DNA from 4 places in the Rossellomorea sp. GCM10028870 genome. Region 2 is predicted to be linked to each of the others. Evidence: predicted binding sites of a transcription regulator. Region 2 holds the regulator's gene; each other region holds the start of a gene.
What was found. The regulator Rex, encoded in region 2, represses fermentation and respiration genes when NADH is low (regulators of the CRP and FNR family bind a similar motif). The targets are predictions, from matches to a motif close to TTGTGAAATATTTCACAA.
Positions count from the first base shown of each region.

Region 1: a site for Rex is predicted at 2,241-2,258, ahead of cydD (thiol reductant ABC exporter subunit CydD). Genes of this name have one in related genera too.
Region 3: a site for Rex is predicted at 3,628-3,645, ahead of ACFQWC_RS03770 (cytochrome c oxidase subunit II). Genes of this name have one in related genera too.
Region 4: a site for Rex is predicted at 5,430-5,447, ahead of ACFQWC_RS10605 (L-lactate dehydrogenase). Genes of this name have one in related genera too.

Region 1 is NZ_JBHTGN010000001.1:2,053,422-2,061,193, reverse strand. It holds gene ACFQWC_RS10580 (M20/M25/M40 family metallo-hydrolase) at 152-1,795, shown strand; gene ACFQWC_RS10575 (hypothetical protein) at 1,918-2,049, opposite strand; gene cydD (thiol reductant ABC exporter subunit CydD) at 2,288-4,018, shown strand; gene cydC (thiol reductant ABC exporter subunit CydC) at 4,019-5,737, shown strand; gene ACFQWC_RS10560 (nitroreductase family protein) at 5,784-6,395, opposite strand; gene ACFQWC_RS10555 (winged helix-turn-helix transcriptional regulator) at 6,546-6,854, shown strand; gene ACFQWC_RS10550 (hypothetical protein) at 6,882-7,022, opposite strand; gene ACFQWC_RS10545 (LacI family DNA-binding transcriptional regulator) at 7,186-7,772, shown strand, end outside.
Region 2 is NZ_JBHTGN010000010.1:4,615-12,386, reverse strand. It holds gene ACFQWC_RS22955 (glycoside hydrolase domain-containing protein) at 1-79, shown strand, start outside; gene ACFQWC_RS22950 (hypothetical protein) at 590-766, shown strand; gene ACFQWC_RS22945 (hypothetical protein) at 930-1,331, shown strand; gene groL (chaperonin GroEL) at 1,436-3,070, opposite strand; gene groES (co-chaperone GroES) at 3,124-3,411, opposite strand; gene ACFQWC_RS22930 (CPBP family intramembrane glutamic endopeptidase) at 3,739-4,482, shown strand; gene ACFQWC_RS22925 (YdiK family protein) at 4,479-4,685, shown strand; gene tatC (twin-arginine translocase subunit TatC) at 4,701-5,474, opposite strand; gene ACFQWC_RS22915 (twin-arginine translocase TatA/TatE family subunit) at 5,490-5,660, opposite strand; gene ACFQWC_RS22910 (redox-sensing transcriptional repressor Rex) at 5,715-6,392, opposite strand; gene ACFQWC_RS22905 (ABC-F family ATP-binding cassette domain-containing protein) at 6,582-7,772, shown strand, end outside.
Region 3 is NZ_JBHTGN010000001.1:726,842-734,613, reverse strand. It holds gene ACFQWC_RS03795 (dynamin family protein) at 1-230, opposite strand, end outside; gene ACFQWC_RS03790 (hypothetical protein) at 414-584, opposite strand; gene ACFQWC_RS03785 (isoprenylcysteine carboxyl methyltransferase family protein) at 678-1,244, opposite strand; gene ACFQWC_RS03780 (type III polyketide synthase) at 1,244-2,314, opposite strand; gene ACFQWC_RS03775 (SDR family NAD(P)-dependent oxidoreductase) at 2,523-3,293, opposite strand; gene ACFQWC_RS03770 (cytochrome c oxidase subunit II) at 3,888-4,364, shown strand; gene ACFQWC_RS03765 (b(o/a)3-type cytochrome-c oxidase subunit 1) at 4,366-6,012, shown strand; gene ACFQWC_RS03760 (GyrI-like domain-containing protein) at 6,352-6,819, opposite strand; gene ACFQWC_RS03755 (carboxypeptidase M32) at 6,842-7,772, opposite strand, start outside.
Region 4 is NZ_JBHTGN010000001.1:2,062,176-2,069,947, reverse strand. It holds gene ACFQWC_RS10640 (phosphotransferase enzyme family protein) at 1-761, shown strand, start outside; gene ACFQWC_RS10635 (hypothetical protein) at 758-961, shown strand; gene proC (pyrroline-5-carboxylate reductase) at 1,080-1,886, shown strand; gene ACFQWC_RS10625 (MarR family winged helix-turn-helix transcriptional regulator) at 1,959-2,384, shown strand; gene ACFQWC_RS10620 (NAD(P)H-dependent oxidoreductase) at 2,460-2,999, shown strand; gene ACFQWC_RS10615 (SIMPL domain-containing protein) at 3,172-3,825, opposite strand; gene ACFQWC_RS10610 (hypothetical protein) at 3,834-4,283, opposite strand; gene ACFQWC_RS10605 (L-lactate dehydrogenase) at 4,371-5,321, opposite strand; gene ACFQWC_RS10600 (GNAT family N-acetyltransferase) at 5,637-6,173, shown strand; gene ACFQWC_RS10595 (tetratricopeptide repeat protein) at 6,189-6,674, shown strand; gene ACFQWC_RS10590 (histidine phosphatase family protein) at 6,743-7,333, shown strand; gene ACFQWC_RS10585 (NCS2 family permease) at 7,360-7,772, opposite strand, start outside.

The DNA of each region.
Region 1 (7,772 bases), on a different contig from region 2:
TTTAAGAAAATATCTTGAAACCCCTTCCAAACCCCTTTTGTTTTCGATAAGATGTTATCAATTATAGAAGAATCAGTCTCTATAATGCCCAGTCAGTAAACGATTTACCACGCAGGAAGTAACATTTCATAAGGAAAGGAGCGGTACTAACGTGTATACTCAATTGAAAAACAACTCAATCTCCGAGCAGATTGAGCAGATCACACGATCCTTAGTCGCTCTGAAAAGCTATAACGGAACAACAGGCGAAAGTGAAAAAGCCCAGTATATATATGAAATGATTTCCTCATTTCCTTATTTTCAGGAGCATCCTGATCGGGTCTGGCTGCAAGAAGTCCCGAACGATCCCACAGGAAGGAAAAACGTGTTTGCCCTCGTGAAAGGAACGTCTTCGAAAACCGTATTATTCCATGCCCACTATGATACGGTAGGGACGGATGATTATGGGGCACTTCAAGATATGGCTCATGATCCCGACTTTCTTCAGAAATTCTTTATGGATTATGAAGGAGAGGAAAAGGTTAGGGAAGATGCACTTTCTGGAAACTGGCTATTTGGAAGAGGGGCCTTGGATATGCAGAGCGGGATTGCCGTCCACATAGCCAATCTTTTACACCATACGGATCAAGCAGCCCCGGAAGGAAATTTACTCTTCCTGTTTAATGGTGACGAAGAAAGTGAACATGCCGGAATGATTGCTGCTTTAAGTGATCTCTATCGTTTAAAGAAAGAGGGCTTTGATTATTTGGCAGCGATCAATACGGATTTCATTTCTCCGATCTATGACGGGGACTGTAAACGATATATTTACACAGGTGCTGCAGGGAAGCTTCTGCCAAGTTTTTATATATATGGAAGAGAAGCGCATGTAGGGGATGTGCTGACATCCATCGATCCTACTGTGATTGCTTCAAAAATCAATCTCGAAATCAATCAGAACCTGGATTATCTGGAGGATATACCTGGAGAATTCACCCTGCCGCCATCGTGCTTGTATTTCAAAGATGATAAGCATACGTATAATGTCCAAACCCCTCTTAGCGCTTCTCTTTACTTCAACTATTTTGTCTACGAGAGAACCGCCAGAGAAGTGCTCTACGATATGAAAAAGGCAGCATTAAAGGCAGTGAGTGAACTGGAAGAACGGAGCAAAAAGCAGTTTGAGCAATATCGGAGCTATCATGGTTTCCCGGAAAGGGAGTTTTCCTGGGAAGTGGAGGTGCTGACATTACGGGAGTATATCTTCTGGCTAAAGGAAAGAGGCATTGATCCGGATCCTGTCATGAAAAAGATTCTTCATGATATGGAAGGAGAAGATAGAAGAACGATTGCATATACGATGGTGGAAGCCTTACAGCACCTGGATCCCGATCGAACACCCAGAGTGATCATTTTCTTCGCACCGCCATTTTTACCTCACAACTTTGTAAATGAAGAAAATGAGTATGGCAAGAGGGTAAGAGAAGCGTTAGGAAAATGCTTAAATGATATAGCCAAAGAAACCGGCGAAGAATTTGTCATTAAACGGTTTTTCCCTTATCTAGCAGACGGCAGTTTTCTCTCTCTTCATGAAGAAGACGAGGATATCGAGGTATTCAAAAAGAACCTGCCGCTGATCGATCAGTTGTATCCTGTCCCTATCGAAATGATCAGAAAGCTGAACATCCCTTCGATTAATATAGGAGTTTATGGAAAGGATGGCCATCAGTGGACAGAGAGAGTGTATAAACCTTACACATTCTCAGTACTGCCGGAGATTATCCAGCGTGTGACGAAGGATTTATTGAAGATATGATGTGCCGAGTATAGCTGAACAAAGAGAGAGGTCATTCGCTTAGGGATGCGCCTCTCTCTTTTTATTGATTTGAAATTATTTTGTGCTCTTTTTTTACAATTATTGTAATACGGCTGGGTTAATTAAGAAAACGGCTGGATTTTATCAGAATCGGCTAGATTATTGATGATTTCCGCCGGATTATCCAGAAAAACGGCCGGATTATTGGTGATTTCGGCTGGATTCGTTAGGACATCATAGAAATACCAGACCATGACCGTCACAAATCCCTTGTAAAAGTAGATTTCAAAATGAAGTATCCATATTTCCTGTTAATATAGTAGACTTTGTGGGAATATCCACTTCCGCCGCATTCAAAACTACCTGTGTTCTGGAATTGTCACAAAAAGGTCAATCCTAAAAGATGCATAAAGGGAACAAGTTTACTATAATAGAGTTATTGAATTTGTGAAGTATTTCACTAACTTTTAACTTTTGGAGTTGAGAGAAGTTATGAAAGAGCTGAATCGATTGGCTAAGCAGCAGAGATCATCCATGATGGCGCTTTACGGAACATCCCTATTAATGGGGGGAGTCGTTATTGGACAAGCTTACTTACTGGTTAGCGTTGTAGATAAAATGTTTATAGAGGAAGCTGGGTTTCAAGACATCCTCCCAATGCTGGGTGCTTTGCTTCTTATTCTAGTGGGGAGAGCGGCACTTTCTTATGTAAACGGACGAACAGGAATCAGGATGGCTTCGAAGGTAAAGGTCGACTTGAGAAAACGGCTTTTAATTAAGTGGGCAAAAAATCCACTGCAAGCATCCCTTCAAGGACAGTCTGGACAAAAGGTCAGTACGATGATGGATGCCGTTGATGGACTGGACGGGTATTACAGTCAATACGTACCCCAAAGAATTCAAACGACCATCGTCCCGTTGATTCTTTTAATCATTATTTTTACTGAGCATGTGTATACGGGTCTGATCATGGTGATAACAGCCCCATTCATTCCTTTGTTTATGGCGATTATCGGAGTCATGACAAAGAATAAATCCGAGAAGCAAATGGACAAACTGACGGCTTTTTCTGGACGATTTCTCGATACACTGCAGGGATTGACTACCTTGAAGCTGCTTGGAAGAGGGGAGCAACAAAAAGAGGGGATACGTTCTGCCAGTCTTGATTTTCGTGAAGCCACGATGGAAGTGTTAAAGACTGCCTTCTTATCTTCCTTGATGTTAGAGTTTATCTCTATGTTAAGTATTGGATTGATTGCCCTGGAAGTGGGGCTCAGATTAGTCGTCTTTGAAAGTATTTCATTCTTCACAGCTTTCTTTGTTCTCGTTCTTGCACCAGAGTTCTATCTTTCATTAAAAGAGCTGGGGCATGCCTTTCATACTGGGCGAGGTAGTGTGGGAGCCGCGAAGAAAGTCATGGAGGAGCTTGAAGAGAAGGATCAACCTGTAAGATGGGGAGAGAAGAAGTTCGAAACAAATGGGACTCCTCCAACAATTAAGCTATGTAATGTAGGGTTTTCCTACGAGGATAAGGGATTTGATCTTCGAGGCATTACGGCTGCTTTTCCTCCCAGAAGCCAAGTGGCGATCGTGGGTCAGAGTGGAGCAGGGAAAACAACCCTCCTTCATCTATTAGCCGGCCTTCTTGATCCCTCTGATGGTGACATTGTGATTGATGGACTTTCGAGATGTGAATATGGGGAAAGAGACTGGTTTGATCAATTGAGTTATATTTCACAGAGTCCTTACTTATTCTCAGGCACGATTGCCGAGAATATTGCGGTTGGCGGAAGAGAGGGCGTCACCCTGGAAGAGATCGAATACGCTGCTGAAAAAGCGGGAATCTCACAAATGATTGCAGGCCTCGATAAAGGATATGAGACCCCGATTGGTGAAGCAGGGAGAGGGCTTTCTGGTGGAGAAAAGCAGCGTATGGCCATAGCCAGGGCCTTTCTTAAAAAACCGTCTCTTATTCTCTTCGACGAACCAACAACGGGATTGGATCTTCAAACGGAGAGGATCCTACAATCATCCATACAGGAATTATCAAAGAATTCAACGGTGATTACAGTAGCTCACCGTCTTCATACGATTCGAGAAGCGGATCTAATCCTATTTTTAGAAAATGGGAAATTAGCGGGCATAGGAAATCATGAGGAATTAAGGAAGTCTACTTCTCACTATCGTGATATGGTGACTGCACAACAAGGAGTGAAGCTTTAGATGAAGGAGTTAGGGTTTGTCGTAAAGCTGATGATGAAGGAAAAGAAGGATATGGTGTACTCTATTCTTTTTGGCTTTCTGGCTGGAATAACCTCGGTCGGACTATTTGCTTCCAGTGGCTATTTAATCTCTAAAGCGGCATTGGAGGTACCTCTTTATGCTCTTACGGTAATGATTGCTCTCTTGAAGCTGTTTGGCTTTACGAAGGCGTTAAGCCGGTATGGGGAACGCTATTTTTCCCATAGGGCTACGTTCACGATTTTGGCGAACTTGCGGGTTTCCATCTATGAAAAAATCGAGCCGTTAGCACCGAGAATTTTCTGGCGATATCGAAGTGGAGATCTTCTTTCAAGAATCGTAGGAGACGTAGAGAGCTTACAGAATTTCTTTCTTCGCGTCTTTTATCCACCGATTATCCTGGTGATGGTGTTCTTAAGTACGATCTTGTTTACGATGTTTTATTCTGTTTCTATTGCGTTGATCCTTCTCGGGGGGCTTCTATTAACGGGATTTATTGTCCCAGTCTATTTTGCTTATAAACAGAGGGAAATTGAAACGACCTTACGAGAAAGTCGAGGGGATTTATCCACAGAGGTAACAGAATTTCTTTATGGGTTCAGAGACCTGAAGATATATCAAAGACTGGAGGATAAAAAGAGGAGTCTCGTTCATGCAGCAACAGGTTATGTGAGTGAGCAAGAACGGGAGAGCATCTATTCTCTCTTTAGTCATTCAACGAACATCCTGGTTTCCCAACTCATTTCATGGATCGTTTTAGCATTAGGGGCGTATTCAGTCGCAGCAGGTCATTTGGACGGGATATACCTTGCGATGCTTGTCATGATCTCGCTAACCGTATTCGAAAATGCCACACCAATGGCAGTACTACCTACACACTATGAAGACTCACGCCGCGGGGCAAGCCGTCTGTCTTCCATTATTCCAGAAGAGAGGACCTTCGGGGACGGACCTTCCTTAGGCTGGGGTCTGAGTGGGCACGCACCTTCCTTCAGTATGAAGGATGTGAGCTTTTCCTTTAATGGAGAGGAAAGGAAGACCTTGGACGAGGTAAGAATTGAGCTGCCTGCAGGTTCGAAAACGGCGATTGTAGGACCTTCGGGATCAGGGAAGTCAACATTGCTTCAATTGTTATTAAACTTTTACTCAACGGATCAAGGATCGATTTACGTGAATGATCTTTCAATTAAAGATATCGATAAAGAGTCGTTGTGGGGGCAAGCCAATGTGGTTCTTCAAGAAAATCATTTCTTCTACGGCACAATGAAGGATAATCTAATGCTGGTACGTGACGATCTGACAGATGAGGAAATGGAAACGGCATTAGAAATAGTGAAGCTGGATCACTTTTCTTTAGAGGACGCTATATTAGAAAAAGGAGAGAATCTTTCTGGTGGAGAGAAGCAGCGATTAGCGATTGCCAGGGCCCTATTGAAAGGTTCACCCTTATGGATGCTGGATGAACCGACATCTTCTGTTGATGCTTTGATGGAAAAAGAGATTTTCAAGCATCTTTATACCGTAGCGGATGGTGATACACTGATTCTGATTAGTCACCGATTGACAGGTCTTGAAGAAATGGACCAAATCGTCGTCATGGATCAGGGAAAGGTTGTAGAAGCAGGAAGTTTTGATGAGCTCATGAGGAAAAAAGGCTACTTCTATGAAATGAAACAGATTGAAAAGAGCGTACTCTTTTAAGAACCTGAAAAAGCCGCATCCCCTTGGATGCGGCTTTTTCATAGGCTTATTCTGCCCAATCAATTAAGTTGCGGATATCTAAACGACCTGATTTTCGTGCTTCTTGAAGCGGTTTTCCGATTGTAATCAGCATAATCGGAATATAGCGCTCCGACACATTGAATTCGCTTGCGAGAGCTGCCGGATTGAAGCCGCCGATCGGGCAAGTATCCCAGCCCTTCGCCTTCGCAGCAAGCATGAATTGCATAGCAGCCAGGGAAGCATTGCTGAAAGCTGCGTCTCTTGGGTATTCGTCACGGCTGTAGGCTCCGTCGATTTGTTTCTTAAGTACCTCTTTGATTTCAGCCGTCATTTCCCCCTTTTCAATGGCAGGGTCAAAGACAGGATCGACGTTCTTGTTGGCTTCCAAGTCACCAAGTATAGCCACAACTGCAGAAGCATCATGTACTTGCTGCTGGTGATAGGCTATCGGGAGTAAGCGTTCTTGAACTTCTTTGTTATCGAATACCAGGAATTTCCACTGTTGAAGATTCCAGGCAGATGGAGCCTTCCCTGCTGTTTCGAGCAGGCTGACTAATTCCTCGCGAGGGATCTCCACTTGAGGGTCGTACACTTTCGTTGAGCGCCGTTCTTCGACTACTTGAAAGAAATTATCCATGATAAAGCCTCCTTGATGTTTAAAAAAGTGTTATAATATGGTATATATTTGTATGTTACTTACTTTTTGTAAGTGTATAAGCAATATGAACAATATACCCGACGTTTTAGTATGCGTCAAGGGATAAATATTTAGGATGTGTTGAGAGCGATGGAAACAAAACTTTGTCCGAAATATGCAGCTGCTTTTGAATTATTAGGTAAGCGCTGGATCGGGATGATTATAAAGGTATTATTTGAAGGCACATGCCGTTTTAAAGATTTAAATGAAGAAATACCAAATATCAGTCAAAAGGTGTTGACGGACAGATTGAAGGAATTGGAGGAACATGGCATAGTGTTTCGGGAAGTTCTCGACGAAAAGCCGGTCAAGGTACTCTATAGCCTGACGAAAAAAGGTAGAGAACTAGAGCAGGTGATGGATGCCGTCCAGAATTGGGCAGTGAAATGGGTAAAATAAAAAGCCTGCGTCATTGCAGGCAGGCGGTTAGTTGAGTTTATTATTGAATATATGCTCAAATGGATCTTCTTGATCGTGAGGAGTGTAGAAATGGATGGGCTTTAATGCGGCGTAGCTTCCTCCGATGATGATGATACAAAGAACGGGTAAGAATAAAATACCGAGCATAGTATAGCCTCCTTATCGGTTTTAGGGGTTCGGTATGCCACTTAAGACCCCTTGCATGATTAACTCTAAAGTGTGAAACGCGTTTCAGAGCAAGCGTTTTATTTGATTATTTGTGTAAAAGGGATAGGTGGACCATTCAGAATATTTCATGAGGGGTATGGGTATGACAAATATTCGCAGTATCGCCAAATTGGCGGGAGTCTCAGTTTCAACGGTTTCAAGGGTATTAAATGAACATCCATATGTGAAAGAAGAAAAACGTAAGAAGGTTCTAGAGGCCGTCGAGCAATTAAATTATATAAAAAACGCGAATGCTGTCCATTTATCAAAAGGCAAGACCTATAGCATAGGAGTTGTTTTGCCCTACTTGAATCTTCCTTACTTCGGAGAGATTCTTCAAGGCATAGCAGGGGAAGCGTTAAAACATGGATACCATATTCAGCTTTTCCAAACGAATTATGACAGGGGAGCAGAACTTGATGCATTTCATCGACTGCAAATGAAGGAAGTGGATGGATTGATCCTGACGTCGCGCTCCAATTCACTGGATGTTCTTGCCCCATTCGTCGGTCCCAATGTGGTTTTTTGTGAAAATGTGTATGATCCCTCGTATAAAAAGGTGTTCATCGATCACTACCAGGGAATAAGGAATGGACTCGAATACCTCTATTCAAAAAGTCATTCACGGATCGGACTGTGTTTGCATCGGACGTTCGGGACGAATAGTGAGGAAAGGATCCGGGGGTTCTA
Region 2 (7,772 bases):
CGACGCAGACACGTGTAACATTGATACAAACCTTTTCGATGGTGAACTGTTAAAGGTATTATGGAAGCCTGGCTCATAACTAAAAAGACTACCACCTATTTTTCAGGAGGTAGTCTTTTGTTTGGTCAAGCTATAATCGACGGATTGGAATGATTCGTGATGGTAAATGCTTTCACAAGTAAACCTAGATCTGAATCACTAGATTTATCAGGTCTCCCCAGGCATTCTTTCCTTTTCCAAATATGATAAGCCACTGTCCCCCAATAAACGAAATGTCAGCAAAATATTTGCAAACCACTCTTACTTACCTTGTAAACAAACCCTTGTGCATTAATGATTAATGATTAAAATGGCGGATACCTCAGTATTTTCTTCAGGGATGCACTACTGCTTCAGTAGTGTATTTGCAAAAGTAAGACAGGCATTGATCGATTAAATATATCTATAGGTTTCAATCTAGTTAAAAATTTGGACAGCCCGTTTTTTATATTCATGTTATGTTTGCTTATATCACTTTTCTTTTAATACATATGATTACTATATAAGAGGCCTCTTATAAAAACGAAATAAAAGAAGGAGGGAAATTCAAATGGATGTTTCTGTTCAACAAACGGATACTCTTGGTACTCTACTTTGTCTACTTGGAAGATTCTTAGTGTATCTTCTTTTAATTGTTGTAGCTCTACTTGCAGACCTATTAATCAACACAGACACTGGAGATATGATTAGAGAGCTTGCTAATAGTATTGCTAGTGAAGGCTGTTAATTGTGAAAAAACCTGTGTAGCAATAAACCTAGAAGATTAGTTATTCATCTTCTAGGTTTTTTAATCTAAAAAAAGAGAATACTTCTTTTAATATCTTTTGTCCGTTTACTAAATAAAGTAAAGTTCTGCATGCTTATTATTGACTAAAAAGGTGGTTACATTTATGAATGAAAATAACGATGAAAAGAGTATCAAAATGAGCGGGGGTTCTGTAGACCATGATGCTTTCAAGAACCTGGCTGGCAATTTATTGAAAAACGAAAAGTCTATGGGTTCTCTTGTGAACCTGGCAACAACTTTTCTTAAAAATGACTCTCTACTAAATTCCATAGAATCCAATAGAAGTCTTAAGAATCCAGTTTCCAAAGATGTAGAAGAACAAGAAGATAAAGATATCTCTATAATCAAGATGCAAGAGGTTTTAGCTCAGCAGATTTCTCGAGAGATCTCTTCTTTATCTCAGAAACTTGATACAATCACTAATGATATTTCAGAGTTTAAAAAAGAGTGGCAATCCTTAAAAGAACACAATCGCAAATTATTTAAAAAAAGTAAAAAACTGTAGTTTGGTTTTTATTTTCAGGTACACAAAAATGAAAAAAAAGCTTCCCAATAGTTGGACAACTAATGGGAAGCTTTTTCTTTTAAGTCAAGGGTTGAGGGGGCAGATTACATCATACCGCCCATTCCACCCATTCCGCCCATGCCGCTCATATCCGGCATGCCGCCGCCTTCTTCAGGAATGTCAGCAACTACCGCTTCAGTAGTCAGGAACATTGCTGCTACAGACGCTGCGTTTTGAAGTGCAGAACGAGTTACTTTCGTTGGATCTACGATACCTTTTTCGATCATGTTTACCCACTCACCAGTAGCTGCGTTGAAACCGACACCTACTTCTTCCTTCTTCAGACGTTCTACGATGATAGAACCTTCGAGTCCTGCGTTGTGAGCGATCTGACGGATTGGCTCTTCAAGAGCACGCAGCACGATGTTGATACCTGTTGCTACATCTGCATCCGCTTCAATTGATGCTACTTTGTTGTATACGTTCACTAGTGCCGTACCACCACCGGATACGATACCTTCTTCCACTGCTGCACGAGTAGAGTTCAATGCGTCTTCGATGCGAAGTTTACGCTCTTTAAGCTCAGTTTCAGTTGCAGCTCCAACTTTCACGACTGCTACTCCACCTGCAAGCTTAGCAAGGCGCTCTTGTAATTTTTCTTTATCAAATTCAGAAGTGGACTCTTCTAATTGAGCACGAATTTGGTTTACGCGAGCTGCGATTTTTTCCGGATCTCCAGAACCTTCAACGACAGTCGTGTTTTCTTTCGTTACGACTACTTTCGCTGCGCGGCCAAGTTGAGTGATGTTCGCAGATTTAAGATCCAATCCAAGATCCTCTGTGATCACTTCTCCACCAGTAAGTACTGCTAAGTCTTCAAGCATTGCTTTACGACGGTCACCGAAGCCAGGGGCTTTGACAGCAACAGCGTTGAATGTTCCGCGAAGTTTGTTCACAACAAGTGTTGCAAGAGCTTCACCTTCAACATCTTCAGCTACCATTAATAGTGGCTTACCTTGTTGTACAACTTGCTCAAGAACAGGAAGTACTTCCTGGATGTTTCCAATTTTCTTGTCAGTGATTAAAATATATGGATTTTCAAGAACAGCTTCCATCTTATCAGAATCTGTCACCATGTATGGAGACGCATATCCACGGTCGAATTGCATTCCTTCCACCACGTCAAGCTCTGTTGTGAAACCTTTCGATTCTTCAATGGTGATAACGCCGTCGTTCCCAACGCGCTCCATTGCTTCTGCAATCAGTTGACCCACTTCTTCGTCAGCCGCTGAGATTGCCGCAACTTGAGCGATTGAATCTTTGCCTTCGATCGGCTTAGAGATCACTTTTAATTCTTCGATGGCAGCTTGAACCGCTTTTTCGATACCTTTACGAACGCCAACAGGGTTAGCGCCAGCTGTTACGTTTTTAAGACCTTCACGGATCATCGCTTGAGCAAGGACCGTTGCAGTCGTTGTACCGTCACCGGCGATTTCGTTTGTTTTGCTTGCTACTTCAGCAACCAGTTTTGCACCCATGTTTTCGAATGCATCTTCTAATTCAATTTCTTTTGCAATCGTTACACCATCATTTGTAATAAGTGGTGAACCGAATTTTTTCTCAAGTACCACGTTACGTCCTTTTGGTCCAAGAGTTACTTTTACTGCATTTGCTAATTGATCTACACCGCGAAGCATGGAACGGCGTGCTTCTTCGCTGAATTTAATATCTTTAGCCATTGATAAAGTCCTCCTCTTATTTAAGTAAAGTATTGTTTATATACGAAGTTTGATTATTCGCCAACTACAGCCAGAATATCGCTATCACGAAGGATCAGGTATTCTGTGCCTTGGTATTTCACTTCTGTACCAGCGTATTTAGAGAAAATGATTCGATCGCCGACAGCTACCTCAAGAGCAACGCGCTCACCGTTGTCAAGAATGCGACCAGTACCTACAGCCATCACTTTACCTTCTTGTGGCTTTTCCTTTGCGGAATCCGGTAGCACAATACCGCTTGCTGTTTTTTCTTCTGACTCAACTAGCTCGATAACGACGCGATCACCTAGTGGTTTTAACAAGTGAAACAACCTCCTTGAAATTATGTAAATGATATTTATTAGCACTCGCTTATTGTGAGTGCTAACACAACTATTATATTAATTAATTCGTTTTCATTTTGCAAGAGTCCTGCCTAAAATTTTTTTCGTCATATTTCTCTTTTTTTCACACCCTCCAATCCTATGCCTCCCCATATGCCTTTATTCTTAAATCAATGGAAGAGTGGCAATTCTTACAAACCCCTTAAATTTGAACACTTTCTCTTTTCTTAGTAGAATTGTACAGGAGTATGTTCAGGACGAATCCTATTCGTTCTTCATCTAACAGGTGTTAAAGGAGATCAAACGTTGAAAAAACATTTCGGATTTATCTTAATTGCCTATATTGTGATGCAGCTTTCCAGTGTTGTCGGGATACCCCTTTTATTTAAGATTGGTGTTGATGTCCTTGCGATTCCAGAGCAGACCGTACGAAATGTTGTTCCTGGATACTGGCTTGTGATTAGCTTTACATTAACTCTCCTCGTCGTCTGGGGCATTCTTAGAAAGAGCGAGACAAGCACCAACCTTGAACGGTCCGCTCCTATGAATGCAGGAAGTTCAATTGTGTGGGCTGTAGTCGGGATTTTCATGGCGTTCATCGCTCAATCCATCGCGATACAGATTGAGTATGCGTTAGGTATCCAAATGGGATCTGAAAATACGCAGATGATTATTGGGATTATTGAAAAGGTACCTCTATCGATGATGGTAGCTGCGATCATTGGCCCTATTTTAGAAGAGATTGTATTCAGAAAGATTATCTTCGGTGTTCTTTATGAAAAGATGAATTTCTTCTTCGCCGCGTTAATCAGCTCTGTTATATTCGCTCTCGCGCACTTTGAGCCTGAGCATGTGATCTTGTACTCTGCAATGGGCTTTACCTTTGCGTTCCTTTATGTCAAAACGAAGCGGATACTGGTTCCAATATTTGCTCACGTTGCCATGAATACAACGGTCGTTCTAATGCAATCTATCTATAAGGATGAAATTGAAAAAATGATGAACGAAGCTGAACAAATACAAGGATTTATTGGAGGATTATTTCTATGAGGAGATCACCACTATTTTCAGGCGTGATTTATCTCCTTCTCGGTGTGCTCTTCACATACTTTGCTGTGCAAAATGTACAGGATGATGGTTGGGGATTTTTCACTTATATGCTCGTCTTTCTGGCAACCCTTGATTTTGGTTCCGGGTTGCGGATGGTGATGCTGCATTTCAAGATCAAAAAGAAAATAGAGAATAAAAAATAAGGATTGATCTTTTGATCAATCCTTATTTATATCCTCGAACTGTTCCATTTCAAGCTTTTGTTCTGCTTCTAAAACCTTCTTATATCCGATCTTAGAGATCCAAATGCTGATTTCATAAAGAAGGAGCAAAGGAACGGTTACCATTAAATGCGAGACGATGTCCGGCGGTGTGATGAAAGCGGCTATGACTAACAATATGAAGTAAGCCACTTTTCTCATTTGTGCCAATAACATCGGAGTAATAATCCCCAAACGTGTCAGAAACAGCATAATAACCGGCAGTTGAAATAGAAATCCAAATGGGATGGTTATTTGAAACAGGAAATGAAAGTATTCATTAATTCCAATCACTTGCTGGATATTCAGATTGGTTGATAAACCCATCATGAATTTCACGACATATGGAAACAAAATAAAATATGAAAATGACAATCCACCTAAGAAAAGAAGGACAGAAATAGGTATGTAACTGAGCGTTACCTTTCTCTCTTTCTCATATAAGCCTGGACTCACGAACGACCATACTTGAAATAGAATGATGGGTGATGTCATGATGATCGCAATAAACATGATCATTTCCATATAGATTTTGAGAGGGTCTGTAATCCGAAAGGCGTTCATGGTTAATTCTTTCGCTTCATCCGCGTGCTGCAAAAATCGAATCAACGGCTCCGCAAGAAAAAAGCTTACAATTACCGCTAACAAGAAGAAAACGACTACAAACATGAGTCGTTTTTGCAATTCTCCTATATGTTCATAGACTGTCATGTCTCTTTGACTTTGACTCATGGCGTTCATCCTACCCTACTTAGCTTTTTTACTATTATCGTCCTCATCATCTGCTAAGCCCTTTGTTGCATTCTTAAACTCACGTAATGTATTCCCAGCTGCTTTTCCTAACTCAGGCAATTTCTTTGGTCCAAATATCAGTAAAGCAACAACCGTTATCAATACGATACTACCTGCACCTAACATAATGAGACACCTCCTCTTTTACCATTCTATCATAACGTAAATACGAATCATTTTCTATTCGGATATGATTCCATCTTGTGACATTTCCGTGTCATCCCCTGAATAATGCTTTAAGAAGTAGACCAGTGACTGAAGTTCAACTGCCAAATCAATATGATGGACGCGGATATGGTCCGGCACCGTCAATCTTGCAGGAGTGAAATTCAGGATCCCCTTAATATTAGAAGAAACCAATCGGTCTGTGATATTTTGAGCAGAAGATGCCGGAACTGTCAGAATGGCCACCTCAATATCATGCCCCTCAAGACTCTCTTCTAAATCATTTAAATGAAAAACGGGTACATCGCTGATTTGTGTCCCAACCTTTTTTTCATCCACTTCAAAAGCCATTTCAATCTTTGTATTATTATTCTTTATAAAATTATAATGAAGAAAAGCTGTACCGAGATTCCCTACACCTATCAGCACAACCTTCGTAATGGCATCCTGATCCAATGTCTTACGGAAAAAGGATAGAAGGTAATTGACATTATATCCATATCCCTTTTTACCCAACGCGCCAAAATAAGAAAAATCTCTGCGTATCGTGGCAGAATCAACCTTCACCGCTTCACTCAATTCTTTCGATGAAACCCTCTGCTTTCCCGATGAGTACAGATTCTTGATAAAGCGATAATATAGCGGAAGGCGCTTAGCCGTTGCCTGTGGAATTTTCGTTGTATCCTGGTTCATATTGTATTCCCCCACATCTATTCAAAACCTCTGATACCGCTTCCAAAATAGAAAGCAGACAGAATTTAAAACTCTACTACCCATCATACACTATATTTTATCCTAAGTGTACGAAGATTAATAGTCGATTTATTGCTGTTCCCCTCCCAAATACGGTACACTAGCACTATGAAATAGAGGTGAAACGTCATGATTCTATTACAAGTGAATCAACTAACGAAAAACTTTGGTGCCGATAATATCCTATCAAATATTAAGCTTGAAATACAGACAAGAGATCGCGTGGCTCTCGTCGGACGCAACGGGGCAGGAAAATCGACTCTTTTAAAAATAATTGCAGGTCATCTCTCTTATGATTCAGGAGATATCACGAAGCCAAAAGGGGTCTCCATTGGATACCTCGCGCAAAATACAGGCTTGGAATCTGAACTTTCCATTTGGTCAGAAATGCTGACCGTATTTGAAGAATTACAAACTCAAGAAAAACAATTAAGAAAACTTGAGAAACAAATGGCCGATCCTTCTGTTTATGAGCAAGAAGATTTATACCAACGCGTATTAAAGGAATATGATGAACTTCAAGTACGTTTTAAAGATTCCGGCGGCTATCAATATGAAGCAGATATTCGTTCAGTCCTGCATGGATTGAACTTTGCCGACTTTGATTATGAAACGAAGATCTCTACTTTAAGCGGTGGCCAGAAAACCCGTCTGGCTCTTGGTAAGCTTCTATTGACCAAGCCTGACATCCTCATTCTGGATGAGCCTACCAACCATCTTGATATTGAGACTTTGTCGTGGCTTGAGACGTACCTTCAAAGCTATGAAGGAGCTGTCTTGATCGTTTCCCATGACCGCTACTTCTTGGATAGCGTCGTCAATCAAGTGTATGAAATTTCACGAAATCGAAGCAAAAAATACCTGGGTAACTACAGTAAATACCTTGAACAAAAAGCAGAAGACTACGAAAAGGATCTCAAGATGTTCGAGCGCCAGCAACAGGAGGTCGCGAAACTCGAAGACTTTATCCAGCGAAATATAGCCCGGGCTTCTACTACCAAGATGGCCCAAAGCCGCAGAAAAAAATTAGAACGAATGGATATAATGGACAGACCTCTGGGTGATGAGAAATCCGCCAACTTTGCTTTTCAAATTGATCGTCCAAGCGGAAATGATGTTCTTCACGTCCAAGATCTTACCATCGGATATGGAAAAGGCGAAAGAATTTCATCTCACATCGACTTCGCTGTTAAAAAAGGCGACAGCATCGCCCTTGTAGGTCCTAACGGCATTGGTAAGTCCACCCTATTGAAAACATTAGTGAATAAACTCCAACCACTTGACGGAGCAATTAAATTTGGATCAAATGTTTCGATTAGT
Region 3 (7,772 bases), on a different contig from region 2:
CTGGACGGGAGGATTTCTTCCCCCATTAAGTGATTAATCATTGTAGACTTTCCAGCCGAAAAGTGGCCGCAGAAGGCTAAAATCAGTTCATCGTTGTATAATTTCTCTGCTAATCTTTCTACCTTTGCGGCCCGCTCTACGTCTCCGTTGTGACGGAAAGTATCGTGGTAGGCTGTAAGTTGTTGCAATGTATTATGTAATTGTGTACTTTTATGCTCTATCTGACTCATTGAACTAGTTCCTTTCTGTTTTCAGAAAAATGATAACGTTTTTATTTTATCGTATTTAGCTCAATTTCTCTATGAAATCATATCAACATGGGGTATTTGAGAACGGTATTAGTATATGCAGGGATTTCAAAAGAGGCAAAAGACAAAATAAAAAGCCCTCTTCCGAAGAAGGGGACTATGTATTTATCGTGTTGTGTCAGTTGCGATCAGGTTTGAATGAACAAAAGATTTTGAGTTTGTCTGGTATGATGGTACTTTCTTCTCTTGTGCTGAATCCTTCATTACATTTGATAAAACATGCTTCATCATGAAGCTATACGCTAATACAGTAAACAATATCAGAAACCATACCATATTTGTCCCCACCCTTTTGTTAAGAAAATTGAGAATAATTATCATCTTCAATTAGAATCTTAACAAAAACGATAATCATTTTCAATAAGAAAATTATTTTTCTTTCTTGATTATGGGGATCCAGCCCTTTGTATGAAGGTGAATCCTTTCATAATTCGTTTCATCACGAAGTGCATGTTCCTCAAGCGGAATGCGAATAGAGAGAATGAATTGATTTAATAATGCAAAGACAAACAGGGTCCAATAGGCATTAAAGAGTAATGGAACAATCAAGAACTCTAATGTCACAATAAGGTAGTTAGGATGCTTCAAATATTTATAAGGACCTTTCGCAACCACTTCAGCTTTCGGAAGCACGATGATTTTTGTATTCCAATACTTCCCCAGTGAAGAAATCACCCAAATTCTCCCGAGCTGAGTGAGAATGAAGCCAGCCAACAGGATTGGCCAATAGGGGTTAACCCCTGTATGAAAGATCCCTCCTTCAATTAACAACGAAACAAAGAATGCGATATGGATAGCCACCATCATTTTATAATGAGCCTGTCCATATTCTTTTGCCCCCTGTTCCTTCATCCACTTCTCATTTGACTTGGCAATGAATAGCTCCACAAGCCTCTGAATCATCAGTACGAAAAAAAACAGAATGAAATAGAGCATCATTCCCACCTCATCAAAAGCAGTTCCGAACTAAACCCCGGCCCTAAAGCGGTACCCAAGCCTATATCTCCACGCTCACAGCCTTTATTCATAAATTCCTTCAGCACATACAAGATGGTTACAGATGACATATTCCCATAGTTTTTCAAGACCTTCATTGATTCAGATGTCATGCTTTCATCCATTCCTAAAGCTTCCTGATAGGCTTCAATGACCTTCTTACCTCCTGGATGTGCCACAAAATGCTTAATATCTTCAAGGCTGATATCATTTGCATTGATAAATCCCTCAACATTCGGCCTGAGCCAATTCTTCACCAGTGTGGGAATATCTTTTGAAAACACTACATATAAACCGTTATTCTTTACCTCCCACCCCATTACATCCAGTGAATCCTCTAAGAGAGTCGATTGAGTGGCGAAAATGGATGGCAATGGGTGGGAAATCCCTTCAAGTAATGGGCTTTCATCACCACATACAACAGCACACGCAACGCCATCCGCAAAAAGAGACGTTCCAATTAAATTGCTCTTTGAGCGATCCCCATGCTGAAAGGTGAGTGAACAAAGTTCAATGGAAAGGACGAGAACATTTGCTTTCGGAAAAGCTAAACAGTACTCATAGGCCCGTGACAGCCCGCTTGCCCCCCCTGCACATCCCAATCCCCAAATCGGAATTCGTTTAACATGAGAAGAGAATGGCAGAAGATTCATAATTCTCGCTTCTAGACTTGGTGTTGCGAGGCCAGATGTTGAAATCGTAAAAATCGCATCAATGTCCTCCAGTGTAATCTGATGATTGGATAGGATTTTCTTAACAGCCTTGCTGCCTAATTCAACTGCGTGGTGAATGAATTCATCATTTTTTTCTTGAAAGGTATGCTCCCTAGAAAACCATTCGAGATCTTTTACGAAATAACGACTGTCTATTTCACCATTTTCAAACACGGTGAGAAGACGTCCGATATTCTTAAAGCTTGTCGAAAACAATTGTTTCGCAAATTCTGCCGCTTCTTTTTGTGTAATCTTCACAGGGGGAATCTCGGTTTCAACTGAGACAATTTTCGGCATATACGTACACTCCTTACACTTCCATGTAAGGGTAGCATTTCCAAAAAATCACAAAACATGTATTCAAGATTATGTATAGTCCTTCAATTCCATCTGAATATGCCTTCGTTCGAAAAGAATACCATTGGTGATTATTGTGATTCGATAATCACTTTACCATATACAAAGAGCTAACCCCCAATAAGTTAGCTCTTTGTTGTACGGAAGTTCAAAAACCTTGAATCGTCATTCCACCGTCCACAAAAAGGGTTTGGCCTGTAACATAATTCGAAGCATCCGAGGAAAGGAAAACAGCAGGGCCTACAAGTTCCTCCAGTTCACCGATTCTCTTTAGGGGTGTTACGGCCAAAATATCGTTTACATATTCTTCGTTTTGCAATAGCTCTTTTGTTAGTGGCGTTTTAAAATACCAAGGTCCGATACTATTCACATTAATATTGTATTTTCCCCATTCCATGGCTAATACCTTCGTCATTTGAATCATGGCTGCTTTCGTTGAAGCGTACACAACCCCTGTACGTAAAGCAACATGTCCAGCTACAGACGCTATGTTAATGATTTTCCCCTGATTCTTCTCCTTCATATGTTTACCTGCTTCCTGACTCATCATAAAAGCAGATTTCAAATTTGTATCCATGATCGTTTGCCATTCTTCATCCGTAACCTCAAGGGCGCTGGAACGAATATTCATTCCTGCATTATTAATTAAAATATCAATGGAACGTTTTTGATCTTCTATGTAAGCAATCGCTTTTTGAATCTCTTCCCGTGATGTCACATCCGTCGGGATTATATAAGCCCTTCTTCCCAGCTTTTCAATTTCACTGGCCGTTTCTTCCAGATCGCCCCTCGTCCTTGATAGCAGGACAACATCGGCTCCTGATTCTGCTAAACCTATACTGAGAGCTCGTCCAATTCCACGACCGGCACCAGAGACAACAGCCAGTTTATCTTTTAATGAAAATGAAGGTAAATACATCTTCACACCACCCTACCCATTATTTGAATCTTCTATATATTAACACAGTCATGTTGACTGCTAAAAGGTTTACGCTTTAACGAGTTTTCTTCTTGTCCCCCTGGTTCTGGACATGAATGTGGATTTTCGAATCTACATGAAGTTGACACTGAGGACAAACCGTTTTCTCGGAAAAGATCTGACAGCAATGCTTACAATAAAATTTTTCCACGAAGTATCCTCCTCCCTCTTTATTTTCATTCCTATACTCTATGCATGTCGTTCCGACAAATGAACCGATTGAAAGACATATTTATTTCTGACTTCACATTTATTTCACAATTTTTCACGTAACCTGTGACATTTATCACAGATTCATAAGGGTTTACACCTTTATGATAGTGATAACAAAATCAATCATCCAATGAATGGAAGGAATGAGATAAATGGCGAAACCGGAATTACATCAAAAAACCGAGGTTAAGGTCGAAGAGTCAACTTCATTAAAAGGAACTTTTACTTCGGTTCTGTTCCTAGGTGGTTTTTTAGTCCTTACTTGGCTAGGAGTATTCTTACTATTTTTAAATCGTTTTTAATTCTGAAGGAGTGGTTAACATGCACATGCATCGCTATGAAAAATGGTGGTTAACGTTAGGAACAGGGTCTCTTATCTTATTTTTAGTTATTTTAGGAATCAGTGCTTTTCATCAAGGACATCAACCTCCAAGCGCGAAAGCATACGTCAATCCCGAGCAAGTGGATAAAACCTCGCCCTTTAACGAGCCGGGATTAAAGAAGGTAGAAGGGAAGGATTGGGATTACGAGTTAGTGTTTGTCGCATCAGCATTTCTCTACACGCCCGGGGAAATTGAAATACCTAAAGGATCTACACTTAAAATCATCGCCACAACAAAAGATGTTGTTCACGGATTTGAAGTGGCAGGAACAAACATTAATATGATGCTTGAACCTGGATTTGTTAGTGAATATACAACAACCCTTGATAAAACAGGAGAATTTCTCGTTGTATGTAATGAATATTGTGGGGTAGGTCACCACACAATGAAATCTATGATCAAGGTGGTGGACTAAAATGAAACGATTTGTGAGAATTGAGAAAAAAGATGCTACTTTGGCGATGGCACATATTTATGTTGGCTTTATTGCCTTGGCTCTAGGTGGATTGGCTGGATTATTACAAGCGTTGGTAAGGTCAGGCAAATTCATTTTGCCTGCAGGGATTGGCTATTACCAGGTCTTAACGGTTCACGGCGTATTATTGGGATTGGTATTAACCACTTTCTTTATCCTTGGATTCCAGCATGCTGCCATTTCCCGAACTTCCGGTACCTATTCTGGAAAATCGCGTTTGTTTGGCTGGTTAGGATTCTGGGTCATGCTTCTTGGTACAATCATGGCCGCTGTTATGATTCTATTAAATGAAGCAACTGTACTTTATACTTTCTATGCTCCCCTGCAGGCACACTGGATATTTTACTTAGGTTTGACTTTCGTCGTTGTTGGAAGCTGGTTAGGCGGGGCCGGCATGATCATCAAATATGTAAGCTGGCGAAAAGAAAACCCTGGACTACCAAGCCCTCTGTTAACGTTTATGGCCATCATCAATACCGTCTTATGGATTGTCGCCACCATTGGTGTGGCAGGAACGGTTTTATTCCAGCTCCTTCCTTGGTCTCTTGGCCTCGTTGATCGAGTAGATGTGCTCGTAAGCAGAACATTATTCTGGTATTTCGGTCATCCCCTTGTATATTTTTGGCTGCTGCCTGCCTATATGGCATGGTATGTCATTATTCCAAAAATCATTGGCGGAAAAATATTTTCAGATTCGTTAGCCAGACTTTCATTTATTTTGTTCCTTCTATTCTCTATCCCGGTAGGTTTTCATCACCAATTAGTGGAACCTGGAATTGACGCATATTGGAAGTTTCTACAGGTTGTTCTTACCTTTATGGTTGTCATACCTTCCTTGATGACTGCATTTTCTCTTTTCGCTACCTTTGAAATGTACGGCAGATCCAAAGGAGCTACCGGATTGTTTGGATGGTTTAAGAAGTTACCATGGGGAGATGCACGCTTTACCGTACCCTTTATCGGCATGGTGGCCTTTATCCCTGCGGGAGCAGGTGGATTAATCAATGCATCTAACCAAATGAACCAGGTTGTTCATAATACCATTTGGGTTACGGGCCACTTCCACTTAACTTTGGCAACTTCCGTTGTGTTAACGTTTTTCGGTATTGCCTATTGGCTCGTACCTCATTTAACGGGACGCGTCTTAACGAAAGCAATGAACAAACTGGCGATCGTGCAAGCCATTGTTTGGTCTGTAGGAATGGGTATTATGTCAGGTGCCATGCATGCTGTCGGCCTACTGGGCGCCCCAAGACGATCTTCTTTTTCGACTTATGGGGATGCACCGCAAGCCCTTGCTTGGATTCCATATCAAGTCGCACAAGCGATCGGGGGAACGATTCTTTTTATCGGGATTATCCTGGTTCTATATATCTTTATCAATCTGGCATTCTTCGCACCTAAAGGAGAAGAAGAATTCCCGGTAGGTGAAAAAGCGGAAGCGGCCGAGAGAACTCCAATGGTCCTTGAAAACTGGAGAATTTGGTTAACCATCTTAGCAGCTCTCATTCTTGTTGCCTACACCGTTCCATTCATCGACATGATTCAAAATGCACCACCTGCATCCAAGGGCTATCGTTTGTGGTAAAAAGAAAAGCGGAGGCGGCTTGCCCTGGGGCGACAAGCATAAGACGAGTAACCCGGAAAGGCGCTCTTTGCCTTTTTGGGTTACTTGGCTTATGACCTCGAGCCCCAAGCCGCCGGAGCTCGACAATCAGAAAAGCGGAGGCGGCTTGCCCTGGGGCGACAAGCATAAGACGAGTAACCCGGAAAGGCGCTCTTTGCCTTTTTGGGTTACTTGGCTTATGACCTCGAGCCCCAAGCCGCCGGAGCTCGACAATCAGAAAAGCGGAGGCGGCTTGCCCTGGGGCGAAAAAATCAAAATGATATAAAGAAAAGAGGCTGCCACATAACGGCAGCCTCTTTTCTATTTCTCTTTAATTGGAACAAACAACTCTAATTTCCTTTTGTCTTCCGTTTCGTTGATTTCCCTGTCCTGAGACAAAAATTTCTCGACACTCAGTCTGGAGTTGTCTTTTTCATACCCATTTTCCTTAATCCAGTTAAAGATCGAAAAGTAGGCCTGCTCGACTTCCGTTGACAGCCCTTCATATAGAGCGTGAGCATAATCGCCTGCAGGGAGAGTTAGTTCCAATAACCCCGGTGGAAGCTTTTCCACACGATCAACCTCTACGGTACAATAATACGTAAAATCAGTCGCTCTGTCATGGAAAGGTGCGTATATGCATTCATCTCCATTGATGTGGTGAATGGATGGGATCATCTGTTGAAACTTGGTAAACAGTCTAGGAATCTCAGACCCTCTTCCATACGGTCCAGTCCACCCTATTCCTACCAGCAATTTATCCTCTAGCGATGCAACTTTAATTTCCATGATTTTGCCTCCATTGTATTCGTTAATTCAAGGAATATACCTTTGAATACTTCTCAGTTAAATACTCGGCCAAGTACTTTGCATTAAGCCCTTCTCCGGTAACTTCCCTGATGATTTCCAGCGGTTTCTTCATCTTGCCCCACTGATGGACGTTCTTGGTCAGCCATTCTCTGATGGGAGCAAGATTCCCCTCTTCCAACAGCTCTTCATAATGAGGAAGATCGTTTAACATGGCACGCTTAAACTGTGCCGCGTACATATATCCTAATGCGTATGACGGAAAGTAACCGAAGCTTCCACCGGCCCAATGAACGTCCTGGAGGACTCCTTCACCATTATGGGAAGGACGGATACCTAAGTACTCTTCATATTTCTGATTCCAGATTTCAGGAAGATCCTTCACGTCAATCTCATCATTAAATAATCCTTTTTCAATTTCATAGCGGATGATGATATGTAGAGCGTACGTTAATTCATCTGCTTCAATTCGAATTAACGAAGGTTTGGATTCATTAATCCCCCGATAGAAATCGTCCAGTTCCACAGAATCAAACTGTCCAGTTGAGTAATCCTTCAATAGCGAATAATTCTTCTTCCAGAAAGAATGATCTCTCCCTACAAAATTTTCATAAAACAGGGATTGAGACTCATGGATTCCCATGGACGTTCCCGTACATAGTGGTGTGCCCATCAAGTCCTTTGAAATGTTTTGTTCATAAAGGGCATGTCCACCTTCATGAATCGTTCCAAATACGGCTGTTCTCCAATCCTTCTCGTCATATTTAGTTGTTACCCTAACATCACCAGGATTTAAACCAATCGCAAACGGATGTACCGTTTCATCCAGTCTTCCAGAGTTGAAATCATATCCCATTTGTTCAAGGATCTTTAAGCTGAAATCCTTTTGCTTAGCCTTTGGAAAGTGTTTGAAAAGGAAATCGGTTTGTGGCTTA
Region 4 (7,772 bases), on a different contig from region 2:
AAGGGAAGCTCGTAGAAATTATCAAAGCAGGGGACACGTATTTTTATGTTTGTTTGTTTGATAAAGCTCCAGGAAGTCCGGTTAAGATAAATGACCCATTGTTCGATGAGGAACTCTTTTACAAATGGGGGAAAATCACAGGACATATGCATCGAGTGACAAAAGGATATGTTCAGGGTATCAATCGTCGTGATCGTTGGGATGAGGATGACGTGTTGAAGTATGGGAAGTATTTATCTTCTGTGAAAGATGAGTACATCATCGAAAAAGGTGAGATAAATAAAAAAACGATCAAAAGCTATGAGGAAACGAAAGATACCTTTGGACTGATTCACTCTGACATCCATCCAGGGAACTTTTTTTACCATAAGGGTGATATTCATGTGTTTGACTTTGATGATAGTACACAGTTCTTTTTTATAAGTGATGTCGCCATTCCCCTATACTATTCCGTGTGGTGGAAGCTTCGTAATGAGAACTTAGATACCCGTAGTCAATTTGGCAGAAGGTTCCTCATTTCGTTTTTAAAAGGATATTTGACGGAGTGTGATTTAGAGAAAGAATGGGTGGACCGCATTCCCCATTTTCTGCTCCTCAGGGATTTAACACTTTATTCTGTTTTCCATAAAAAGTGGGATCTAGAGAATTTATCAGAGGTCGAGGAGTCCTTGCTTTCAGAGATCAGGGACAGATTGCTCCATGATGAGCCAATCGTCGATTTGCACTACAGTGAAATTCTTGAAAAAGCGAGAGAAAAATGATTTGGGCACTCCTTATTACAGGTGTGATCATCGGATTATTAGTCCGTTTGATGAGGACCACATTTAAAAGCGGATACGGAATGTCAGAGGATTTATTTGAACAGCCTGTGTATGTAAAGACATGTATTCATTGTCACAGGAAGATTCCAAAGGATTATCAAAAATCTCTTTGCCCCCATTGCGGGAAGCTGGTGGAATGATGGAAAGGTTTGAAGGATTTCTCCTTTGAGCCTTTTTTAATGGCGTTTATTTTATATGTGGAGAAAAATTTGGTATGATGCTAAAGACTGTTTACATACAAACTGACGAGGTGAAAAAATGAATAAAACCATTGGATTTATAGGGTGCGGAAATATGGCACAAGCGATCATGGGGGGAATATTGAAGTCCGGTTTAGTAGAGAATCATTCGGTTAAAGCCAGCGCCAGAACACAAGAGACGCAGGAAAAAGTAGCAGAGGAATTTGGAGTGGGGGTTATTAGTGATAATAAGAGCGTAGCAGCTTTTTCAGACATAGTGTTTTTAGCAGTGAAACCAGATCAATATCGGAACATTGTTGAATCAATAAAGGATTCTCTGAAAAAGGACGCCATCATCATTACCATTGCTGCAGGAATCACGATTGATTGGATGGAGAGTCAGCTTTCTAAGTCTGTTAAAATTGTCCGAACCATGCCAAATACACCGTCTCTTGTAGGTGAAGGTATGACAACGTACTGTGTAAATGGCGAATTAACCGACGCTGATCTTGAAGATGTGAAAGCGATCTTAGATAGCTTCGGAAAGTCTGAAATGGTAGAGGAAAGCTTGATGGATGCCATTCCGGCTGTGAGCGGATCATCTCCTGCATATGTATTTATGTTCATAGAAGCACTGGCCGATGGAGCGGTTCTGCAAGGCGTTCCAAGAAAACAAGCCTATCAGCTGGCAGCACAGGCTGTACTTGGAGCGGCGAAGATGGTCCTTGAAACAGGCACTCATCCGGGGGAATTGAAGGATGCCGTATGTTCACCGGGCGGAGCAACGATTGAAGCTGTGTCAGCCCTGGAGAAAAATAATTTTAAAGGAGCCATCTTAACAGCAATGGACGCATGCAGCCGTAAATCGAAATCCCTGGGTGAGTAGAGTGGAAACCATTGACAAATCCTCATGACTGATGTAGTTTGTACATACAAACATTAACGGAGGTCGAGGATAGTGGAAGATCAATTCTGTAACTGTCTCTATTTTTCTGCCAATCACTTGGCAAGAATGATGAACAAGATGGCGGAGGAAGAGTTTGCGCCGATCGGTTTGTCTCCCACTTATGCATTTTTGTTGATGACCTTAAAGGATAAAGACGGTCTAACACAAAAAGAGCTTAGTGGTGCTTTAAATATCGCTCCTTCAACAAGTACCCGATTTGTTGATAAATTAGAGATGAAGGGACTTGTTACACGAAAGAACAAAGGAAAGTTAGCAATCATTGCCCTGACGGATAAAGGCTATAGCATGCAGGGTGACATTTCTCAGTGCTGGAAGAACCTATTTAAACGCTATGCTGAAATCATGGGGGAGGAACAGGCTCGCAAGCTGACGCGTGATGTGAACGAAGCCAATTCGATATTGGAAAATAAAAAATAAAATTTTTTAACATGTTAGTTGTGTGTACAAACAAATGATGATATTATTTGTACATACAAATAAGGAGTAGTTGAAATGAAAACACTAGTGTTAGTAGGACATCCAAATTTACAAGAATCAAGAATGAACAAAGCTTGGTCAGAACGTTTGGAAAAAGAAGAGAACGTTATTGTACATGATTTATATAAAGAATATCCGAACATGAATTTTGATGTTAAGAGAGAACAAAATCTTTTATTAGAACATGACCGAATCGTCTTCCAATTTCCATTCTTCTGGTACAGCACACCGGCGATTTTAAAAGAATGGCAGGATAAGGTGTTAGAATATGGATGGGCTTATGGAGCAGAGGGGACGAAGCTTCACGGAAAAGAATTCTTAGTCGTGACTTCAACCGGTGGTCCGGGTGGAGCTTACCGATCAGGAGGCTTTAATCACTACTCCATGAGTGAACTGCTGAAACCACTGCAGGCTACTGCTAATTTAACGGGAATGACATTCTTGCCTGCTTATGTAGAGCATGGGGTTCGAATGATGAGTGACGATGAAGTGGTTGCGTCTGCTGAAAAAGTGGCAGCGCATGTGGTGAATCCTGAGCTGAGGTTTGGGCGATAGCAGGGGGAGCTCATTCGTTTTCGGGATGGGCTCTTTAGTATTAGTCATGAGTGAAAGGATTTTTAACGCATGAAAGTAGAAATCGACGCATAAACCACCAAACCTGGAGGTCCGTCCCTCTAATACGTTATTCAAACTGCCAAAGTACTGAATTGTTTTGGCAGTTTGTCGTTTATCGGGTTTGGTATTCTACTGTCAAGATGGCTGTGACGGCGATTTGTCCTGGTTGGACGGCTGCACTCTCTTCAGCGGCTTTTACAAACCCGGTGGTCATAAAGGGGGTGACGATTGGGCTTGATTGCTCTGTGATGGACTTTGGCTGGGGATCGAGCTGCTGCCCCGATTGGCTGGATAATGTGAGTGCTTTTTGATACGCCTTTTGATATGCCATAGCAAGGGCCTGCTGATAGGATTCGATGGGGTTGGAATTGACAAATGAAATGTTTTCTACACGATTCGCACCGCTCTTAATGGCATCATCAATAATCGTACCGACTTTTTCAATGTTCTGAATGGTAACTCGGAATACTTGGCGAACCTCATATCCTGTGAAAATTTGCTTTCCGTCCTCATAGTTGTACTGTGGGAACACTTGATAGGTGGAGGTCTGGATATCCTTTTGTGACACTCCGTTGTTTAATAGTGATTGAACGACTTGACTCGATTGTTGCTGGTTCTGGTTTTGGGCCGCTTCAAGCTCTTCATCTTTAGTGACAACACCGACAGAGACAATGGCTTGATCAGGATCGGTATAAAGGGTATGCTCACCTGTTACAGTAATCGTCCCCTTGGTGTTGCCGGTCCTATAGTATGGATATGAATACATGAGCAGTCCTACACGCACGTAAAGGATTCAATTTTATCCAAGTCGATGCCGAAGTATACCCATGTGAATCCAATCCATCTCCATCCGGCAATGGAACGGCGTCCAACAAAGACAGGATAGAACCAGAAAGCATCCCTTCTTAACCAAATATACGTGTAACGGAATAAACATCTTCTGATGGCACCTGGGTCTACTGCAAAAACACTTGGTCCACCTTGTGTTCCTTGCATCACCGTTTTTTGCGGTTGGAAGTTCGGTGGTGGTCCGGGTGGTGGTTGATTTTGTCCGCCTTGCCCGCCAGTAGGTGGTGGTGAGCTTGGTGCGCCTTGTCCTCCACCAGGAAAACCTGGGATGCCAAAGCCGCCGCCCCCTGATCCTTGGCCACCTCCAGGGAATCCGGGAAAGCCGCCGCCTCCGCCGCCAGGAAATCCAGGGAATAATTGTCTGTGATCGTACATAGAAGAACCTCCTCATAAAGAATTCTCTTTATCTTATGAGGAGGTTGGGTGGGCGTGCGTGTCTATTAAGTTAGCGAAGGGAATGGATCAAGTCTCCATCGCTTTTTTCATCACATGTTTGAGTGTTTCTGCAGAGTGGGCGAATTGAGCTTTTTCTTTATCATTTAATGGAAGCTCGACGACTTTTCTGATGCCCTCACGATTAATAATCGCAGGAACACCGATGTAGATATCGTCCTGATGATACTCCCCTTCAAGGAGGGCAGAAACGGTTAAAATGCTATTTTCATTGTTAAAGACCGCTTTGGTAATCCTGGCAAGACCCATGGCAATACCATAATAGGTTGCGCCTTTCCGTTCAATGATGTGATAGGCTGCATCTCTTACATTAACGAATATATCATCAAGATGTTTCTGGACGTCATCCTGGTGGAGGTCAATCAACTCACTTAAATGACTTGCTCCTACAGTTGTGTGGCTCCAAACGGGAAATTCCGTGTCTCCGTGTTCTCCCATAATATAGGCGTGAATATTCCGTGTATCAATATCAAAGTGCTCGCCGACTAAGTAACGAAGTCTGGCTGTGTCGAGAATCGTTCCTGATCCGATGACTCTTTCTTTCGGCAGTCCGGAAAATTTCCACGTTGCATACGTTAAGATGTCGACAGGGTTCGTCGCCACAAGGAAAATGCCGTTGAATCCACTATTCATGACAGAGTCTACAATATTTTTGAAGATTTTCACATTCTTTTCCACCAGATCCAGACGGGTTTCGCCTGGCTGCTGGTTAGCTCCTGCCGTAATCACGACAAGGTCAGCATCCTTACAATCACTGTAATCTCCTGCAGATATTTTCATAGGAGAAGCGAAAGCAAGACCATGGTTTAAATCACGTGCGTCTCCGTCAGCTTTCTCCTTATTCAAATCAATCATCACAAGTTCATGTGCGATTCCTTGATTGAGGAGAGCAAAGGCATAACTTGAACCTACAAATCCTGTACCGATTAAAGCTACTTTGTTTGTGCATTTGATTGTCATACGTCATCACCTATTCACTAATTATTTGTAAAAAAAATTGGTCACATGAATCTAACAATGGTGAGATTAAGAGAAAGTAATAAAGCTTTCAGAATATGAGCGGAGATATTGTGAAGTAATTCACAACCAAATGATAACACGAAACACATTGATATTCTACTCTGAAATATAGCATAACATACATAAATGTGAATTAATTCACAAACTTGTCATACAGAGGAACGTACCTATGCCCGTCCCTCAAATAAAAAAAAGGGTTTTTTCTGGTGAGTGATGAATGTATAGAGGAAGAAGAGAGCTATGGGAGGTGTGTGTATGAATGTCAGGAGTGGGGATTTATTTATCCGTCCTTTAGTGGAGGGGGATAAATACACGTTGGCAAGGTGGTTGCAGGATCCGGAGGTACTGGAGTTTTATGAAGGGAGGGACCGTCCCTTCACTCTTCAGATGGTGGAGGAGAAATTCCTTGCAGAGAGGGCCGTCTCAGGTTGTCTGGTTGAGTATGAGGGGAATGAAATCGGTTATCTCCAGTATTATCAGCTTGATGAAGAAACGATGATCCGGTATGGTTACACGAATTTAGATGAAGTGATTTATGGTACGGATCAATTCATCGGAGAAGCGGCATATTGGAACAGGGGTTTAGGGACGGAACTCATTCGAGCTGTAGTAGAGTACTTGCTCAAGAAAGAGGGGGTCCACCGCCTCGTGGTGGATCCCATGACTTGGAACACCAGAGCGATCCGCTGCTATGAGAAATGTGGATATAGTAAAGCGAGAATACTACGGGAGCATGAGCTTCATGAAGGCGAACATCATGATTCCTGGCTGATGGAGTTCATTCCAGAGTGAATGGGAGACTTTAAAATGAATAGAAAAATAGAAGAAGCCATTGAACTGAGAGAGTCGGGAGAATACGCAGCTTCCATTGAAAGGTGGAAGCGATTGATTGGGGAAGAACCAGATAATGGTTTTCTGCATTACCAATGTGCATGGAGCCATGACGCAATGGGACTCGAAAGCGAAGCCGTTCCTTATTACGAAAGTTCGATTCAATTGGGACTGGATGATAAAGATTTACAAGGCGCCTATCTTGGATTAGGGAGTACATATCGGACATTGGGAGAGTATGATAAAAGCAAAACCGTGTTCGAGAAAGCAATCGGACGATTTCCTGAAAATAAAGCGTTGACGGTCTTTTATTCCATGACCCTCTATAATTTGAACGAACATAGTCAAGCAATGGAGCTACTGCTGACATGTATTGGAGAATCGTCACAAGAATCCACCATCGAACCTTATAAAAAGGCGATAACATTTTATGCTAGTCAATTGGACGTTGTGTGGAAATAAGAGTAGCTGTTCTCCATGACAGCTCTTTTTTGTGGTTGGAAAGTAAAAAGGAGTGATTGAAGTTGGCAATGACTCAACTGTATCTGGTGAGGCATGCTCACTCAAAATATACCCCCGAGGAATTAACCAGACCCCTTTCTGAGAAAGGTAAGGTGGGTGCTGAGAATGTAACGGAATTATTAAAGAAGGAAAAGATTGATGCAGTATGTTCCAGTCCATATAAAAGGGCGGTGGAAACCGTTGAAGGGACAGCCCGCCATATTGGGAAGGGAATCAATTTATATGAAGAATTGAGAGAACGAACTCTCTCTGGAAAACCTGTTCAAAACTTTGAAGAGGCAATCTCAATGGTGTGGGAGGATCCTGCTTTTTCCTTGGAAGGCGGAGAGTCGAATCTCACTGCTCAAAAAAGGGGCGTACAAGGGATATTTAAGATCATTGAAGAATATAATGGGAAAAACGTTGTGATTGGAACACATGGTAATATTATGGTTTTGATCATGAGTTACTTTGATCCTCAATATGATATCAGGTTTTGGAGAAAGCTTGAAATGCCGGATATATATTGTTTAACTTTTGATGATGAAAATCTAAAAAGTGTCAAGAGAATATGGACACAACCAGCTGAATTTGCACTACAAAAAGACCGTTCATTATGAACGGTCTTTCAAGTATCTATATCGGTTTAATGAGGCAGGAATGCCAGCTGATAGAAGAACAGGACGGCAAAGATATACACGAGTGGATGTACCTGCTTCCATTGTCCTTTTACTACTTTTAATAATGGATAAGAAATGAATCCCAGTGCAATCCCCGTTGCGATGCTTGATGTTAATGGCATGCTTAGGATGATTAAGAAAGCAGGGAAGGCTTCATCTAATTGATCCCATTTAATTTGGGAGATGCTTCCCATCATCAGGCTTCCAACGATGATAAGTGCTGGAGCAGTAATAGCTGAAATTCCCGATACGGCACTTACAAGAGGACCGAAGAATGCAGCAGCGATGAACAAAACAGAAACCGTTAATGTTGTCAGTCCTGTTCTTCCTCCAGCGGAAACACCGGCTGAAGATTCAATATAAGCGGACGTAGGACTTG